Regions from separate parts of the Streptomyces violaceus genome, predicted to be linked through region 2. Evidence: riboswitches for the same ligand, from Rfam matches in the RefSeq annotation. Region 2 holds a riboswitch; the other holds the start of a gene.
The links. Region 2 has a riboswitch for cobalamin ahead of OG542_RS13300 (ribonucleoside-diphosphate reductase subunit alpha). Riboswitches for the same ligand answer to the same signal wherever they lie in the genome.

Region 1: linked by a shared signal. The riboswitch ahead of OG542_RS07640 ((2Fe-2S) ferredoxin domain-containing protein) and the one ahead of OG542_RS13300 (ribonucleoside-diphosphate reductase subunit alpha) in region 2 are both predicted to bind cobalamin.

Annotation. Positions count from the first base shown of each region.
Region 1 is NZ_CP107911.1:1,693,999-1,702,676, reverse strand. It holds gene OG542_RS07660 (hypothetical protein) at 1-147, opposite strand, end outside; gene OG542_RS07655 (vWA domain-containing protein) at 147-1,421, opposite strand; gene OG542_RS07650 (IucA/IucC family protein) at 1,466-2,962, opposite strand; gene OG542_RS07645 (IucA/IucC family protein) at 3,101-4,588, shown strand; cobalamin riboswitch at 4,649-4,775, shown strand; gene OG542_RS07640 ((2Fe-2S) ferredoxin domain-containing protein) at 4,823-5,194, shown strand; gene OG542_RS07635 (universal stress protein) at 5,189-5,608, opposite strand; gene OG542_RS07630 (APC family permease) at 5,610-7,118, opposite strand; gene OG542_RS40700 (hypothetical protein) at 7,302-7,748, shown strand; gene OG542_RS40695 (PP2C family protein-serine/threonine phosphatase) at 7,745-8,359, shown strand; partial or broken gene OG542_RS07620 (CorA family divalent cation transporter) at 8,468-8,678, opposite strand, start outside.
Region 2 is NZ_CP107911.1:3,007,664-3,016,341, forward strand. It holds gene OG542_RS13295 (NACHT domain-containing protein) at 1-1,635, opposite strand, end outside; cobalamin riboswitch at 1,867-2,006, shown strand; gene OG542_RS13300 (ribonucleoside-diphosphate reductase subunit alpha) at 2,130-4,487, shown strand; gene OG542_RS13305 (ribonucleotide-diphosphate reductase subunit beta) at 4,487-5,512, shown strand; gene OG542_RS13310 (hypothetical protein) at 5,425-5,676, opposite strand; gene OG542_RS13315 (GlxA family transcriptional regulator) at 5,770-6,732, shown strand; gene OG542_RS13320 (bifunctional albaflavenone monooxygenase/terpene synthase) at 6,746-8,113, opposite strand; gene cyc1 (epi-isozizaene synthase) at 8,110-8,678, opposite strand, start outside.

The DNA of each region.
Region 1 (8,678 bases), 1.3 Mb from region 2:
CTCCGTCGCGGTGCGGAAGGAGGTGCCCGCCCGGGTGGGCACCGCCGACGCGTCCTGCGACGGACTCGGCGAGGAGTCGGCCGCGGCAGGAGCTGCCGCCAGTCCCAGGGTCAGCAACGCGGCGCTCAACGCACGTACTACTCGCATCAGTTGGTCCTCCAGACCGCGAACCGCCAGCGCGACAGCCAGCCCCAGACGAGACCGGCGAGGAAGCCGGTGAGGATCAGCGAGCCGAGCAGCCACCAGCCACGGCCGAGGCCGAAGGAGGCCACGTCGCCCGACTGGCTCGGGCCGTCCACGACGTCGACGGTCAGCTCCAGCGGCAGACCGGGCGTGGTCTTCACCCCGGAGGCCGCCGAGAAGGAGTGGGTGACCGCCAGACACACGGTCTCCGCGGCCGGCTTGTCACCGTCGGTGCCGTCGCGCTCGGGCTCGGGCCACCTGAGCCCCGTCGAGATCACGTCCGTACGGCCGTTGCCCGCCGCCTCGCCGCGCACGATCTCCCGGCCGTTGACCGTCACGGCCCGCAGCAGCACGCCGTAGCCGGGGTTCACGGCCCGGTCGGCCGCGACACTCACCGAGGCGCGCAGCTCCTGCCCCGGCAGGACCTCCACCCGGTACCAGCGCTGTTGCCCGAACTCCTCCCGGTCGGTGTACAGGCCCGACTTCAGTGCCGGTGCCTCCACGCACCGCGACGCGCCCTCCGCCGGCACCGGCGTCACCACCGGATCGGCCGCCTGGTCCACCAACTGGTTGACCTTGTCGGTGAGTTCGTCCTGGTGCTCCACCGAGGTGTACGTACCGCCGGTGGCCTCGGCGATGCAGCTCAGCTGCCTGCTCAGCTTGGCCGTCGGCACCAGGCCCAGCGTGTCGATGGTCAGGCCGATGCCCTTCGCCGCGATCTCGCGGGCCACCTCGCACGGGTCGAGCGGGGCACAGGTGTCCTCGCCGTCGCTGATCAGCACGATCCGCTTGGAGCCATCGCCGCCGTCCAAGTCGTCGGCCGCCTTCAGCAGGGCCGGGCCGATCGGCGTCCAGCCCGTCGGAGTGAGCGTGGCGACGGCCGTCTTGGCCTCGGTGCGGTCCAGCGGGCCGACCGGGTAGAGCTGCGCGGTGTCCTTGCAGCCCGTCTTCCGGTCGTCCCCGGGGTAGTCGGCGCCGAGGGTGCGGATGCCGAGTTCGACCTCCTCGGGCGTCGCGTCGAGCACCTCGTTGAACGCCTTTTTCGCGGCGGCCATTCGCGACTGTCCGTCGATGTCCCGGGCCCGCATCGAGCCGCTCACATCGAGGACGAGGTCGACCTTGGGGGCGGCCTGGCCCGTGGGTTCGCCGGCGGCCGCTCCGGCCGGGAGGACGATCCCGGCCGTCAACGCGGCGAGCAGGGCACCCACGCCCGCCGCCAGCCGTTTTCTTGTGATCATCGGCGGATCTTATTGACCGGCGGGGCCGTGCTCCAAAACGCGGCTCACGCAAGGGGGTTGGGCAGTTCCGCCCACTGGTCCCCGGGCGTCTGCGGCGAGAGCCGCATCAGCGTCAGCGCCTTGGTGGGCAGGGGCTCCGCTCGTAGTGCCGCGAGGTCCGGGGTGTGCGGCAGATCGTCCACGGCCGTCTCCAGTGCCGCCGTGAGCGCCGGCTCCGACCCCGCCGTCCCGGCCAGCGCGCCCGCCACCAGCGAGCCGAACAGCTTGCGGCGGAGCGTGCGTTCGTCGTCCGTGATCATCCGGGCGGGCAGGTCGGGCACCGTGATGCCGTGCCGGGCCAGGCGGGCCGGGCTGACGCGGATGTCGGCCAGGTCGCGGTAGACCAGCCGCAGCGGATCGCCCTTGGGTGAGAGGACCACGAGGAGGTTCTGGCCGTGTGCCTCCAGGGCCACGCCCAGCTCCAGCAGCCGCAGCCCGACGGTGAGGGCGAGGCGCGCGAAGCCGGCCAGCCAGGCGGGGGAGCGGGGGAGCGCGCTGGTGGCGAGCGCCGCCACGGGCAGGACCCGTTCACCGCTCCCGGCGTACGTCTGCGGCGACTCCCGCAGAACGGCCGCGAAGTCGGGGGAACCGGCCGCCGCGGCGCCCAGGGTGCGGGTCACGTGCAGCAAGCCGTCCGTGCGGGCGGCGGGCGTCTCGGCGAAGTCCGACAGCATCGCCGACGCGGCGATTGAGGGCAGCGAGATGTCCCGCACCGACGACGTCAGCCGGGCGCTGAGCGAGGTCTTGACGTGTGGCCCGCCGGGCAGGGCGAGTGTCCGCAGGGACATCAGCGGATGCGCGGCGCGCCGCTCCTCGCACTCCCGCTTCAGCACATGCGCGGCCTGCCAGGGGTGCACCGGCAGCACCACGCGCCGCCCGTCCCGCAGATCCCGCGGCCAGGCCCCCGTCACCAGGCACTCCTCCGCCCGCACCGGTACCAGCCCCAGCTCCACGACCGGCCGGTGCTCGGGCCCGTAGGCGAGCTGCTCGGCCACCGAGAAACCCGGCCGGGACCGGCAGGTGGGGTGGAACGGATGCCCGTCGACGATCCGCTGCTCCCACTCCCAGTCGTTCCCCGGCCACTCGTCCGCCGCGTGCACCTCCTGCCCCGCTCTCGACAGCGCCAACGAAGCGACGCTGTGCCCGAGTTCAGCGGCGAAGGAGGCGGAGTGAGGTACGGCGAGGTCCGTCACCAGCCGCGCCGGATCGTCGTACTCCGCCCCGTCGAGCACTGCGACGGTGACGTAGTCGCCGGTCGCGTACGGATCCGGCGGCGGGCCGTGCAGCCGGCGGCCGTCGGACAGGGACAGGGTCAGCCCGTCCCGGCCCCGCTCCCTGCGGGCCACCCAGGGCAGCGGATCATGCGCGAGACCGCGCCACAGACGGGACAGCACGGCCGCCCGGGCGCCGGGCAGTTCGGCCTCGTACCGCGGCAGCAGGCCGGGCCGGACGACGGCCAGTTCGTCGGCGACCTCGGCCTCGGCGGTGGGGGGACGGTGCACGGGCGGGCTCCTCGGGTACGAATAGGGCGTCACGGCGCGATGACGACGACCGACATACTGATCATCTCCGCCAGGAAGTCCGGAAGCCCCGGAAGGGCTGTGGGGAACGTAGAGAACACAAGGAACGCAGGGAAACGAGTGGATCGCGTGGATCTCATGCCCCCGCCCGCCGACGCGTACGCCGCCGTGCCGCTGCTGAACTGCCTGCTGCGGGAAGTGGCCCGGCCGGTGCGCCGGACCGGCGAGCACCTGATCTACCGCCTGCCCGGCGGAGACCGTCTGCTGCGGGTGCGCGGGACGCGGCGGCCCGCCGAACCCGAGGTCCACGGGCCGGACGGCTGGCAGCGCGTCGGCCATACCGAGCTGGTCAAACTCGTCGCCGAGGAACTGCGCCGGCACACCGGGCTGTCCAACCACGAACTGCCCGCCGAAATGATCGACAGCAGGGACGCCGTGGCCGCCCTGCTGGAGGCCCGGGACGGCGTGACCCCGCCCGGCGACCCCTACCTGCGCTCCGAACAGTGCCTCCTCACCGGCCACACCCACCACCCCGCCCCCAAGGCGCGCGGCGGTGGCCCGGCCGCGGGCTGGCTGCCGTACGCGCCCGAGGCGTACGCCCGTTTCCCGCTGATCCTGCTCGGGCTGCGCGAGGACACCGTCGTCGAGGAGGGCGACACCGCGGCCCTCGACGCCCTCGGCACCGCCCCGCCCGGCTACCGGCTGCTGCCGGCCCACCCCTGGCAGCTGGACCTGGCGAGCGCGGAACTCGCCGCGGCCTTCGCGGACGGCAGGCTGGTCCGGCTCGGCACGACCGCCTTCGACACCTGGCCCACGGCCGCGATCCGCACGCTCTACGCACCCGGGCAGGACCTCTTCCTGAAGTTCAGCCTGGACGTGCGCATCACCAACGACATCCGCCGGCTGTGGCGCCACGACCTGCTCGCCCTGCGCCGGACCGACGCGGCCGTGTGCGCCGCCTTCGAGACGTTCGACGGCCCCCCGGCCTGGCTCGGCGACCGCGGGTACCGCACCGCCGACTTCGCCTTCGAGGCCCTGGCCGTCCTCGTCCGAGACGGCTTCGCCGGCCGTCTCCGGCCCGGCGCGACCCCGCTGCTCGCCGCCGGACTCGTCGAGGGCTTCGACGGCAGCCCGCTCGAGAGCGCCGCCGACCCCGGGGCCTGGTGGGCGGCGTATCTGGCGCAGGTGGTGCCCCCGGCCCTGGAGGCCTTCGCCCGGCACGGCGTCGTCATCGAGGCTCATCTGCAGAACACCCTGGTCGCCGTGGACGCCGACGGCCTGCCCGTGCAGGCGCTGTACCGGGACGCCGAGGGCGTGAAACTGCTGCCGGACGTCTCCCGGGAAGCCGGCTGGGAGCGGCTCGTGTACTGCCTGGTCGTCAACCACCTCACCGAGATCGCCGCCGCCCTCACCGAACGCCACCCCGGTTTCGACCCCTGGCCCGCCGCCCGCCGCGAACTCGCCCGCCACGACCTGCCCGAGATCTCCGGCCTGCTCACCTCGCCCACCCTCCCCGCCAAGACGAACCTCCTGCTGCGCTGGACGGGCGCGGACGGCGCCGACGCCCGCTACCTTCCGCTGCCCAACCCGCTCAGGGAAGGGACATGACCCGGCTCGCGCCCAGGTGGTCGGTGCGGGGTGAGACCTTGGCGCCCTCGTCGAGCGACGGCCGCATGCGAGGATGATCGTCGAACAAGGCGACGGCGGAACGAGGAAGCCGGTGTGAATCCGGCGCGGTCCCGCCACTGTGACCGGCCTCGGCCGGGAGCCAGGAGACTCACGCGGTCGCCTCCTCGACGAACCACCGGGGCGGATCTCCCCGGAGAGAGGAAGGGTGCGGGCATGTCCGCAACCCCGGCCGGAGGGGTTCCGTGCCGCGTCGTCGTGTGCCGGGACTGCTGCTGCGGCAGCGGCAAGGTGACCGGCGTCGACCACACGGCCCAGACCGAGCGGCTGCGCGAGGCGGCGCCCGTGCGGGTCTCCGAGTGCCTCGACGTCTGCGACCAGGCCAACGTCATCGTCGTACAGCCGTCCGCGGCGGGCCGGGCCGCCGGGGCCCGGCCGGTGTGGCTCGGGTTGGTCAACGACCCGGCCGCGACCGAGGACGTCGTCTCCTGGGTCCGCGAGGGCGGCCCCGGTGTCGCCCCCCTGCCCGACATCCTCGACCTGTACGTCTTCAGCCCACGGGGGAGGCCCCGCACGGACGTCTCATGACTCGGCGGCCGGGACGCAGAGGACGGGGACGCTCGAGAGGTGCAGCAGCTTGTGGGGAGTCGAGCCCAACAGCGCCCCGCGCACCGGGCTCTCGCCCCATGTGCCCACCACGATCACCCTGCCGCGATGGCGCGCCGCGGCGTCGATCAGGGCCTGCGCGGGCCGCTGGTCGATGATCTCGACCGTGGTGCGCACGCCGGCCTCCCCGGCCACCCGGACCGCGTGGCCGAGTGCGGAGTGTCCGGCCTCGCGGACGGCCTCGTGGTGCGCCGTGTACTCGTCCCCCGTGACGCCGGGGGCCGCGGCGCCGTAGACGAGCACCAGCGGTTCGCCGTACGCGGACGCCACCTCGATCGCGACCTGCAGCGCGCGCCGGGCGCCCGGGGATTCGTCGTAGCCGAGGACCACCGACATCTCAGGACTCCTTGCCGTGCTTGCCGGGGACGAGGCCGGGGTCGACCACGCTGGGGTGTTCCGACCAGAAAACGGGGGCCATCAGCCGCCACACGACCATGAGGATCACGCCCGTGACGATGATGCCGATACCGATGACCAGCGGGGGACCGAGCCCGAACCACGAGACGCCGCTGTAGGAGTTGGCGGGGTCGGACATGTCCGCCACGGATTCCACCAGCAGCCACGCCAGCAGCCCGGCACCGACCAGGGGGCCGAGCCCGATCAGGAAGAAGTCGCGGACACTGCGGGTCAGCTGGCGGCGGTAGTAGACCGCACACGCGACACCCGTGAGCGCGTAGTAGAACGCGATCAGCAGGGACAGCGCGGTCAGCGAGTCGAAGAGGGCGTTCTCGCTGATGTGGTAGAGGACGAGATACCAGACGATGGCGATGCCGGCGACCCACCAGGTGCTCACGTCGGGGGTGCGGAACCGGGGGTTGATGCGGCCGAAGTGCGCGGGCAGCGCGTGCCGGCGGGCCATCGACAGACCCGTGCGCGACGCCGGGATGATCGTCGTCTGCGTGGACGCGAGCGCGGACGTCGACACCGCCAGCAGCACGACCCAGTCCCAGCCGCCCATCGCCTCTTCGGCGAGCAGCGCGAAGATGAACTCCTCCTCCGCCGCGTTCTCGGCCAGGTAGGCCGTTCCGGCGTAGGCCACGACCGCGAAGCCGACCGCCACATAGGTCACCAGCAGCAGCACCGTCGACCACACGGCCGCCTTGCCGGGGGCGGTGGCGGAGTCCTCGGTCTCCTCGGTGAGGTTGACCGCCGACTCCCACCCCCAGTAGATGAACACGCCCAGCAGCAGGGCGGCGGTCAGGGACGCCCCGCCCGCTCCGAAGGGATCGAGCCAGCTGAACTCCGGTTCGATGGAGTCGAGGGTGCCGGTGTCGGCGTAGACGCGGTAGAGCGCCACCACGGCGAAGACCAGCAGACAGGCGACCTGCGCCAGGATGAGGACGTTCTGCACCTTGGCCGACACGTCGATGCCGATCACGCAGACGGCCGTCATCACCAGGATGAGCAGCACGGTCAGCACCTGGCGCACGACGTCGTTGTCCGCCCAGCTGTCCAGGCCGACGGCGAGCAGGAAGAAGGTCACGGCCACATCGGCCAGCGACCCGACGACCAGGACACCCGTCATCGCGATGGCCCAGCCGCCCAGCCAGCCCGCCCACGGCCCCATGGCCCGGGTGACCCACGAGAAGGTCGTACCGCAGTCCTGGTCGACCTTGTTGAGGTAGTAGAACGCCGACGCGATCAGCAGCATCGGCACGAACGACGCGACCATCACCCCGGGGGCGTAGATGCCCACCAGTGCCACGACCGGGCCGATGACCGCCGCCACCGAGTACGCCGGTGAGGTCGCGTTGAGCCCGATGACCAGCGCGTCGAGGAACCCGATCGCATTGGGCTTCAGGCTCGCGGACGGTGGCGGGCCCGCGTCCGTGATGTCCTTGGCCATGCTCCCTCACTCCCGTTGTGCGTGGATCCATACAACAGGCAGGTGTGAGGCATTTTAGCCATTGATGACCTTTTGGGATGTTATGTCGCCTTCCTGCTCTGTACCAGCGTGGTCGGCGACCTGCACCCTTCCTGACGGGTAACCCACCGCAAGCAACAGGCGCGGCTGTCCACCGTCGGCGCCGTGCAGGCCGGGCGGGAAGCGGAGCGGATCTCCCTGTTCGGCAGCGTCTACGAGGAGGTGATCCGCACCCAGCGGCTGTATCAGGAGGCGACCGGCCAAGGACAGCGGGTGATCGCGCCGGTGACCAACCGGGGGGATGCGATCGGGCTGCTGGAGTTGCTCCTGCCGGCCGACCCCGGCGAGGACGTCCTTGATGCGGTCGGGGAAGCAGCCCACGTCCTGGCCTATGTCGTGATCGCCAGCGGGCGGTTCACCGACCACTACACCTGGGGCAAACGCTCCAGGCCCCCACGTTGGCAGCAGAAATTTAGTACCAGCTGCTGCCCCTGTCACTGTCGTGCGAGGCTGCACAGTTCACACTGTGCGGGAGCCTGGAGCCGTCCGAAGACCTCAGCGGCGACACCTTCGACTACAGCCTGGACCGCGACACCCTGCACGTGTCGGTGACCGACCCCATGGGCCACGACATCGATGCCGCTCTGGCCGCCACGGTCCTGGTGAGCGCCCTGCGCGGCGCCCGCCGCGCAGGAGTCGGCCTGGCCGAGCAGGCGCACCGGGCCGACCAGGCGCTGGCCGACCACAGTCGCGGTCACGCCACAGGGCAGCTGCTGCGCATCAACCTCCGCACCGGGCAGGCCCAGCTCGTCAACGTCGGCCACCCATGGCCACTGCGCATGCGCGAGGGCGCTGCGGAGGAGATCACCTGCGAGGTGGATCATCCCTTCGGGCTGTCCATGTCCGTGCCCCACCCTTACCGCGTTCAGGACATCGATCTGCGCCCCGGTGACCGTCTGCTCATGTTTACCGACGGCATGCTCGAACGTCATGGGGAGAAGGTCGACCTGTTCGCCCTGATGGAGCGCACGCGGGATCTGCACCCACGGGAGACAGCGCTGACACTGACGTCCGCGGTCCGGGACGCCGCCGGCGGCCGGCTCGAAGACGATGCCACCGTGATGCGCCTGGACTGGCACGGCCCCCAGGAGACCCAGCGGCACGTCAGCTCCGGCGCGGACACCCGGCAAGCCTCAGGCGCCCGCGCGAAGCAGCAGCCGTGACCAGGGCGTTCTCCTGAGCGACGTCAGGCAGCCGGGGGGCTGCCCTCGTCGTCGGGGCCGCCCCTCCGAGTGCCGTGAGGTTGACGACCAGGCGCGCAGGGGCTCGTCACGGCCGTGGCGGACGGTGACGACGAAGTCGGGGCCGGTGAAGACCATGATCTCGCCGGTGTTCACCACCTCGCTGGAGGCGGTCAGTTCGGCGTGTTCGACGTAGGTGACGGTTTTGAAGACGGCGAACAGGACGTCGCCGTACTGCTCGACCTTGGGCGCTGGTGGGCGTGGACGGCGTCCTCGACGGCCAGGGGATGCAGGCCGAACA
Region 2 (8,678 bases):
GAAGCGCGCCTTCGTCTCGGAGCTCTCCAACAGCCCGAGCTTGTCCGCGTTGCCCACCAGACGGGCGAGCACAGCGTGACATTGCGCCATGTTCCCCTTCTGCAGCCGCCTCGCCTCCTCGTCGCCGAGCCTGGCGCGGAGCGCGGCCCAGATCTGTTCCCGGTGCCACTCGGAGAAGGCGTTCCCGTGGCTGCCGTACCCGTCGGTGCCGCGCGCCCTGGTCCACAAGTGGCCTGCCTCGGCCCCGACGTATCGCACTCTGCCGGGCTGGACGTCCGGGCCGAGCAACTCGGCGAAGTCCACTTCCAGCTTGTCCTGAAGCAGTCCCACGCAGGCCAGAGCGGAGACCACCGCAAGGGTGTCCCGGCGCTCCTGCGGGGTCAGCGCGACGTCCTCACACAGTCGGCCCTCGTGCAAGGCACGGCCCCAGGTGTCCAACAGCCACAACCGAAGCGTGCTCCGGTCCCGGCTGCGTGTGTTCAGACGCTTCGGGTCGTCGGTCGGACGGTCCCGTTCCAGGGCGCCGTGCCGGTGCAGTTCACGGGCGATCTGCAGGTAGACGGGCGATTCGGTCACCTCCGCCGTCTCCACGATCCAGTCCACACGGCGCTCGTCCGTCCCCGGTACGGAGGCTTTGACGAATTGCAGCGCCTCCTCCTCGCTCAGCGGTTCCAGCTCCACGATCGCGGCGGGCGTGCTGTCCAGAGGACTGTGCGGCCGGGAGGCGATGACCACCGGTAGCCGCTCCTCATAAGCGCGTTCGATGGCACAGCGGATGATGTTGTCCCGGTTCTGCTGAACACCGCCGTCGAGGAGAGCCTCTTCGAGTCCGTCGGCGATGACGACCAGCTTGTCGTCGGCAAGCAGTTGCTGCCAGACCCGATCGGTCTTGGTGCGGGCCAGAATGCCCTGCGGCGCCACCTCGGCGAAACGCTGCCTGGCCATGCGCTCGAAGTTCAGATCGGTCCCGCCGTCGGCGTCCCGCAGCCGGATCGGCACGGGCACGGCACGCTCCTGGGCCAGTAGTTCGGTGAGCCGCACGAGGACGGCGGTCTTCCCCGTGCCGACACCGCCCACGAGCAGATAGGGCCGACGAGTGCTGCGCTGCCTCAGCCGTTGGGCGATGACCTGCGCGAGCTCCTCGCGACCCACGATCTCGGTGGAGTCCTGCCCGGCCGTGAGCACGAGCTTGTGCGGGTCCTTGCGCGCCTTCACGAGGTATCGCCGTTTGTTCCAGCTGTACCACCAGAACATGAAGAGCGCGGCGGCGACCGAAGCGGTGAGGACCGGACCGATGAAACGGAGCAGGGCGTCGAGCCCCGGCTCCTGCTGCCATCTCTCGACCGTGGTCGTCTGGTCGCTGACCAGCATGTGTACGCCGGCCCCGATCCAGCCGAAGACCACGAGGGCGCCGACCGCCCAGACCATCCGGAGCACGTTGGTGTAGGAGAACCACCTGCGCCACTTCCTGGGCCGGGTGGTGCCGCGGCGGGCCTCAAGACGGATGGTCAGGCTGTGCCAGTGGCCGAGGACGACGCGGCTGGTCCGTCTCGCCGCCCGCCGCAGATCCAGCGTGGCCATCGGCGCGTTGTGCGGCCGCTCCTTGCCCGGTGTGCGACGGACGACCCTCGTCATGGTGAGTACTCCCTCCGAGGGCGAGCTGGTTCCCAGTGCGGAGGACCGCGGACGTCGGCACCTACTTCCATGGAAGCACTCCCGACACGCCCCGCAACCCGGTGGCGAAGCGTGAGGAACGCCGCCGTACCCCCCGGGCCCCTTGGTGAACTCTCCTCACCTACCAGTTGACGCTCCGAAACCCGCGCGACACAACATCTGGGGGTGCCACCGGAACCCGGCACAAGATGTATGCTCGTGCTCGCTGTCGCCGCAGGGGAATCCGGTGCGAATCCGGAACTGTCCCGCAACGGTGTACTTGTGCATGTCTGTTCCCAGAAACGTCATGCACGGGAGTCAGTCCGAGGACCTGCCGACAGCGCACCCGGCCGTCCGGCCGGGGTGCCCTGACGTCCGGGCCTCGTGGAATGGGCCGGTGGACGCGACGCCGCGTGCGCTCGTGTGCTGCCCCCTGCCCTGTGCGAGGCCCCTTGCCGAGCGAGGGAGAGCCCCACGTGACCATCGCGCCAGCCGAACCGGTCTCAGCCGCCGAAGAAGAGCATGACGGTCCCGGTGCCGCGCTGCTGCGGACCCTGACCGAGCTGACCGCCGATCTCCCCGACGCCGACCCCGGCCGGGTCGCCGCCGCCGCGCTGCGCGGCCGGTCCGCGCGGGCGGACGAGACGGAGCTGCGCGAGCTCGCGACGGAGTCGGCCGCCGGCCTCATCTCCGAGGACCCCGCCTACTCCCGGCTGGCCGCGCGCCTGCTGACGATCGGCATCCGCGAGGAGGCCGCCTCCCAGGGCGTCACGTCCTTCACCGAGTCCGTCGCGGTCGGCCACCGAGAGGGCCTGATCGCCGACCGGACCGCCGAGTTCGTGCGCCTGCACGCCACCCGGCTCGACGCGCTGATCGACCGGGCCGCCGACGACCGCTTCGGCTACTTCGGCCTGCGGACCCTGCACAGCCGCTACCTGCTCCGCCACCCGATCACCCGCAAGGTCGTCGAGACGCCCCAGCACTTCATGCTGCGCGTCGCCGCCGGCCTCGCCGAGGACGACACGGCACAGTCCGTCGACGAGGTCGCCGCCCTCTACGGGCTCATGAGCCGCCTCGACTACCTCCCCTCCTCCCCCACCCTCTTCAACTCCGGCACCCGGCACCCCCAGATGTCGTCCTGCTACCTCCTCGATTCCCCCAAGGACGAGCTGGACTCGATCTACGACCGGTACCACCAGGTGGCGCGCCTGTCGAAGCACGCGGGCGGCATCGGGCTGTCGTACTCCCGTATCCGTGCTCGTGGTTCGCTGATCCGCGGCACCAACGGCCACTCCAACGGCATCGTCCCGTTCCTGAAGACCCTCGACGCCTCGGTCGCCGCCGTGAACCAGGGCGGCCGCCGCAAGGGTGCGGCCGCGGTCTATCTGGAGACCTGGCACTCCGACATCGAGGAGTTCCTGGAGCTGCGCGACAACACCGGCGAGGACGCCCGCCGTACGCACAACCTGAACCTCGCGCACTGGGTGCCGGACGAGTTCATGCGGCGGGTGAACGCCGACGCGCAGTGGTCGCTGTTCTCCCCCTCGGACGTGCCCGAGCTGGTCGACCTGTGGGGCGAGGAGTTCGACGCCGCGTACCGGGCGGCCGAGGCGAAGGGCCTGGCGAAGAAGACCCTGCCCGCCCGCGAGCTGTACGGCCGCATGATGCGCGCCCTCGCGCAGACCGGCAACGGCTGGATGACCTTCAAGGACGCCGCCAACCGCACCGCCAACCAGACGGCCGAGCCGGGCCACGTCGTCCACTCCTCCAACCTCTGCACGGAGATCCTGGAGGTCACCAGCGACGGGGAGACGGCGGTCTGCAACCTGGGGTCGGTCAACCTGGGTTCCTTTGTCGATACATCGACCAGCGACCTCGACTGGGAGCGGCTGGACGAGACCGTCCGTACGGCCGTCACGTTCCTCGACCGGGTCGTGGACATCAACTTCTACCCGACGGAGCAGGCGGGCCGCTCCAACGCCCGGTGGCGTCCGGTCGGCCTCGGGGCCATGGGCCTGCAGGACGTCTTCTTCAAGCTGCGCCTGCCCTTCGACTCGCCCGAGGCCAAGGCGCTCTCCACCCGCATCGCCGAGCGCGTCATGCTCGCCGCGTACGAGGCCTCCGCCGACCTCGCCGAGCGCAACGGCCCGCTGCCGGCCTGGGAGAAGACCCGTACGGCCCGGGGCGTGCTGCACCCCGACCACTACGACGTGGAGCTGACCTGGCCCGAGCGCTGGGCGGCCCTGCGCGAGCGCATCGCCGGGACCGGCATGCGCAACTCCCTGCTCCTCGCCATCGCGCCCACGGCCACCATCGCCTCCATCGCGGGCGTGTACGAGTGCATCGAGCCGCAGGTGTCCAACCTGTTCAAGCGCGAGACGCTGTCGGGTGAGTTCCTCCAGGTCAACTCCTACCTGGTGGACGAGCTGAAGCGGCTCGGCGTGTGGGACGCCCGCAGCCGGGAGGCGCTGCGCGAGGCGAACGGCTCGGTGCAGGAGTTCGCCTGGATCCCCGAGGACGTACGGGCGCTCTACCGCACGGCGTGGGAGGTCCCGCAGCGCGGCCTGATCGACATGGCGGCGGCCAGGACTCCGTTCCTGGACCAGTCCCAGTCCCTGAACCTGTTCCTGGAGACGCCGACCATCGGCAAGCTCTCCTCGATGTACGCGTACGCCTGGAAGGCCGGGCTGAAGACGACGTACTACCTGCGCTCGCGCCCGGCGACCCGCATCGCCCGCGCGGCACAGGCCACTGTCCCCGTGCAGGCCACCCCGGATCCCGAAGCGGTCGCCTGCTCCCTGGAAAACCCCGAGTCCTGCGAGGCCTGCCAGTAATGAGCACCCAGAACCTTCTCGACCCCGGCTTCGAGCTCACCCTGCGCCCCATGCGCTACCCGGACTTCTACGAGCGCTACCGGGACGCCATCAAGAACACCTGGACCGTGGAGGAGGTCGACCTCCACTCGGACGTCGCCGACCTCGCCAAGCTGTCCCCGGCGGAGCAGCACCTGATCGGCCGGCTGGTCGCGTTCTTCGCCACCGGCGACTCGATCGTCGCGAACAACCTGGTGCTGACGCTGTACAAGCACATCAACTCCCCCGAGGCGCGGCTGTATCTGAGCCGGCAGCTGTTCGAGGAGGCCGTCCACGTCCAGTTCTACCTGACGCTCCTCGACACCTATCTCCCCGACCCGGAGGACCGCGCCGCCGCCTTCGACGCGGTGGAGAACATCCCCTCCATCCGCGAGAAGGCCGGGTTCTGCTTCAAGTGGATGGCTGCATTTGATGGAACAGAGGGGGTGGACAAGCTCGACCGGCTGGAGACCCAGGCCGACCGCCGCCGTTTCCTGCTGAACCTGATCTGCTTCGCCGCGTGCATCGAGGGCCTGTTCTTCTACGGTGCCTTCGCCTACGTCTACTGGTTCCGCAGCCGGGGCCTGCTGCACGGCCTGGCCACCGGCACCAACTGGGTGTTCCGTGACGAGACGATGCACATGTCCTTCGCCTTCGACGTGGTCGACACCGTCCGCAAGGAGGAGCCGGAGCTGTTCGACGACCAGCTCGAGCAGCAGGTCACGGACATGCTGCGGGAGGCCGTCGAGGCCGAGCTGCAGTTCGCGCGCGACCTGTGCGGTGACGGCCTCCCGGGCATGAACACCGAGTCGATGCGGCAGTACCTGGAGTGCGTCGCCGACCAGCGGCTCACCCGGCTCGGCTTCGCTCCGGTGTACGGCTCCGAGAACCCCTTCTCCTTCATGGAGCTCCAGGGGGTTCAGGAGCTGACAAACTTCTTCGAGCGGCGGCCCTCGGCGTACCAGGTGGCGGTGGAGGGCACCGTCGACCTGGACGAGGACTTCTGAGCCCACTCGCTCTCCCGGGCCTCCTGGGCCTCCTGGGCCTCCCAGATCTGACGGTCGACGCGCCTGTCGCGCACGATGCCGATCACTGACGGGAGGACCAGGAGGACCAGCGTCCCCAGTACGAAGATCATGGCGATGAGTGTCTGTACCTGGTTCGTTTCCATGGACACCACTGTCGCGCCGATGACTCCTTACCGTCAGTGGCAGTACTGCCGTGGACCCTCGAATTACTGCCACGGGCGAGGCACACTGGAGACATGCTCCAGAACGTGGCCGTCGTTCTGCTCGACGGCGTGAACCCCTTCGAACTCGGTGTGGTGTGCGAGGTCTTCGGCACCGACCGCAGTGACGACGGCCTGCCGGTCTACGATTTCGCGGTCGCCTCGGCCGAGGGCCCGTCGCTGCGCATGAACTCGGGCGTCTCGGTACAGGTCGAGCACGGCTTGGAGCGGCTGGAGACGGCCGATCTGATCGCGGTGCCGGCCGGGCACGGCTACGCGTCCCGTGAGTTCCCGCCGGAGCTGCTGGACGCCCTGCGGCGCGGGGTCGCCCGCGACGCCCGGGTGCTCAGCGTCTGCTCCGGCGCCTTCGTGCTGGCCGCTGCCGGGCTGCTGGACGACCGCCGCTGCGCCGTGCACTGGAAGCACGCGCGGGCCCTCGCCCGGCAGTACCCCCGGGCGGTCGTGGAGCCGGACGTGCTCTACGTCGACGAGGACCCGGTGATCACCTCCGCCGGCACGGCCGCGGGGATCGACGCCTGCCTCCACCTGGTGCGCAAGGAGCAGGGCACCGAGGTCGCCAACAAGATCGCCCGGCGGATGGTGGTGCCGCCGCACCGTGACGGGGGCCAGGCCCAGTACATCGAGCGCCCGCTGCCGCACTCCGAGGGCGACACGATCGGCGACGTGCTGGCGTGGATGGAACGCCACCTCGACGAAGAGGTCACCGTCGAGCAGTTGGCCGCCCACGCCCACATGTCCCCGCGCACGTTCGCCCGCCGCTTCCAGCAGGAGACCGGGACGACTCCCTACCGCTGGGTCCTGCGCCAGCGGGTGCTGCTGGCCCAGCGGCTGCTGGAGGCGACGGACGAGACGATGGACGCGATCGCCGGCCGAACGGGGTTCGGCAACGCGGCCACACTGCGCCACCACTTCGTCCGGTCGGTCGGGACCACGCCGAACGCCTACCGGCGCACGTTCAGGGGCCCCGAAGCGGCCTGACGATCACCGCCTGTCACCTCGGCACCGGCCGCAGCAGCAGCTCGTGCGGCCGGAGCGTGATGCCGACGCGCGTGCCGTCGTTCGAACCGGCCACCTGCTCGAAGCGGTACCTGGAGGCCAGCGCCGCCGTGATCAGCGTCAGCTGGGCCATCGAGAAGTGGTCGCTCGGGCACTTGCGGTTGCCGACGCTGAACGGGCTCATGGCGTGCTTCGGGATGTCCTTGACCCGGTCCGGCAGCCAGCGATCGGGGTCGAACTCCAGGTTCCGCTCGTACGACTTCGCGTCGCGCTGGATCGCGTACGGGCTGTATACGATGTCCGCCCCGGCCGGAATCCGGTATCCGCCGAGTTCCGTGTCCCGTACCGCCCGGCGCGTCAGAATCCAGACGGCGGGGCGCAAACGCAGGGCCTCGACGACGACATTGTTGGTGTGCCTGAGTCCCCGGACGTCCCCGAATGCCACCGGCCTCCCACCGGTGACGGCTTCTACTTCGTCACGCACCCGGTCCGCCTGTTCAGGGTGTTCCGCGAGCATATGCAACAGCCACATGATCGTGGAGGCGACGGTTTCGCTGCCGGGGGTGAGGATCGCGACGACCTGATCGTGGATCTCCTGTTCCCCGATGGGGTCGCCATTCTCGTCCTTCGCCTCCAGCAATGCCGTCAGCAAATCGTCCGGCTTTTGACCGGATGCCCGGCGCTCGGCCACGATCTCGTCGACCAGGAGATGCAAATCGGCCAATGCACGGTTGAATTCGCGGTTGGCCGGGAGCGGCAGCTTGTAGAGCGGCCCGAGCGGGACCACCATCCGCCGGTACATCCCGCGGAAGACAGTGGCGAGCGCGACGCACAACCGCTCCGCCCGCTCGTCCATGTAGTCGCCGCGCAGCAGACAGCGGGCCGCGATGCGCACGGCCACCCGGAAGGACTCGGAGGTGCAGTCGACGGTCTCGCCGGGCTTCCAGCGCTCGGTCAGCGCGTGCGCCTCCTCCTCCATGATCGGCCCGTAGGCGGGGATGGCGTCGAGCCGGAAGGCGGGCTGGATGGTGCGCCGCTGGCGCCGGTGCCGCGGCCCGTTCGCCGTGGCCACTCCCTCCTTTCCGAGCAGGCCCTCCAGGGACTCCCAGAGCGGCCCGGCGATGATGAAGTCGTTGCTCAGCGCCAGTGCGCCGGTGAGGTCCGGGGTGGTGACGGCGTACACGGTCTTCGGCCCCAGCTTCAGGCGGACCACGTCTCCGTGGTCGCGCAGCCGGGACATGAACGCCAGCGGGTCGCGCACGAGCTTCCAGCCGTGGCCGAGGCCCGGGACACCGCCGCCCGCCCGGGGCGGCTCACGCAGATCCGGAGCCAGGGCTCCGGGCCGCACAGACTCGACGGTCATTTCTCACCTGCCGCTTCGTTGTTGACGTACGGGGGCGTGGACCGGTCGTCCCAGCTGTCGACCATGTACCGGCCGGACTCGTGGTGGAACCAGTAGACGGAACTGAACCAGTTGCGCATATTGCTCAGACAGGCCCGCACGGCGGCGCTCAGTTCCTTTCCCCGCACGGTGCCGTCGGCGAGGTCGTCGGCGAACCGTAATGCTTCCTGTTCGACGTCGAGAAATTCCGTTATGGAGTTCTCGACACGGCGTCTGACTTCCGTGACCGCCTGTTCCAGTGTCAGCCCCTCATGGGTGATGAGACTGATTCCGAGATTGTGCACCTCGTCGCCCGCTATTTCCTTCGGAAGGGAGCAGAGGTCGTTGTACCAGGCGGCGAACTCCTGGCTCAGCAGCGCCGCCCGCCGATATGCCGGGTGTTTCCGCACGGCGTCGGGTAGTTCGCATCCCGCAGTCGGCTCCAGCAGATCCGTCCATATCCAGTGAGCGAAGGTGAGCCGGCGCAACCGGAGATATTCGTCGACCGTGGGCACGATTCCGTGGGTGCGATTGTGGAACTCCCGGT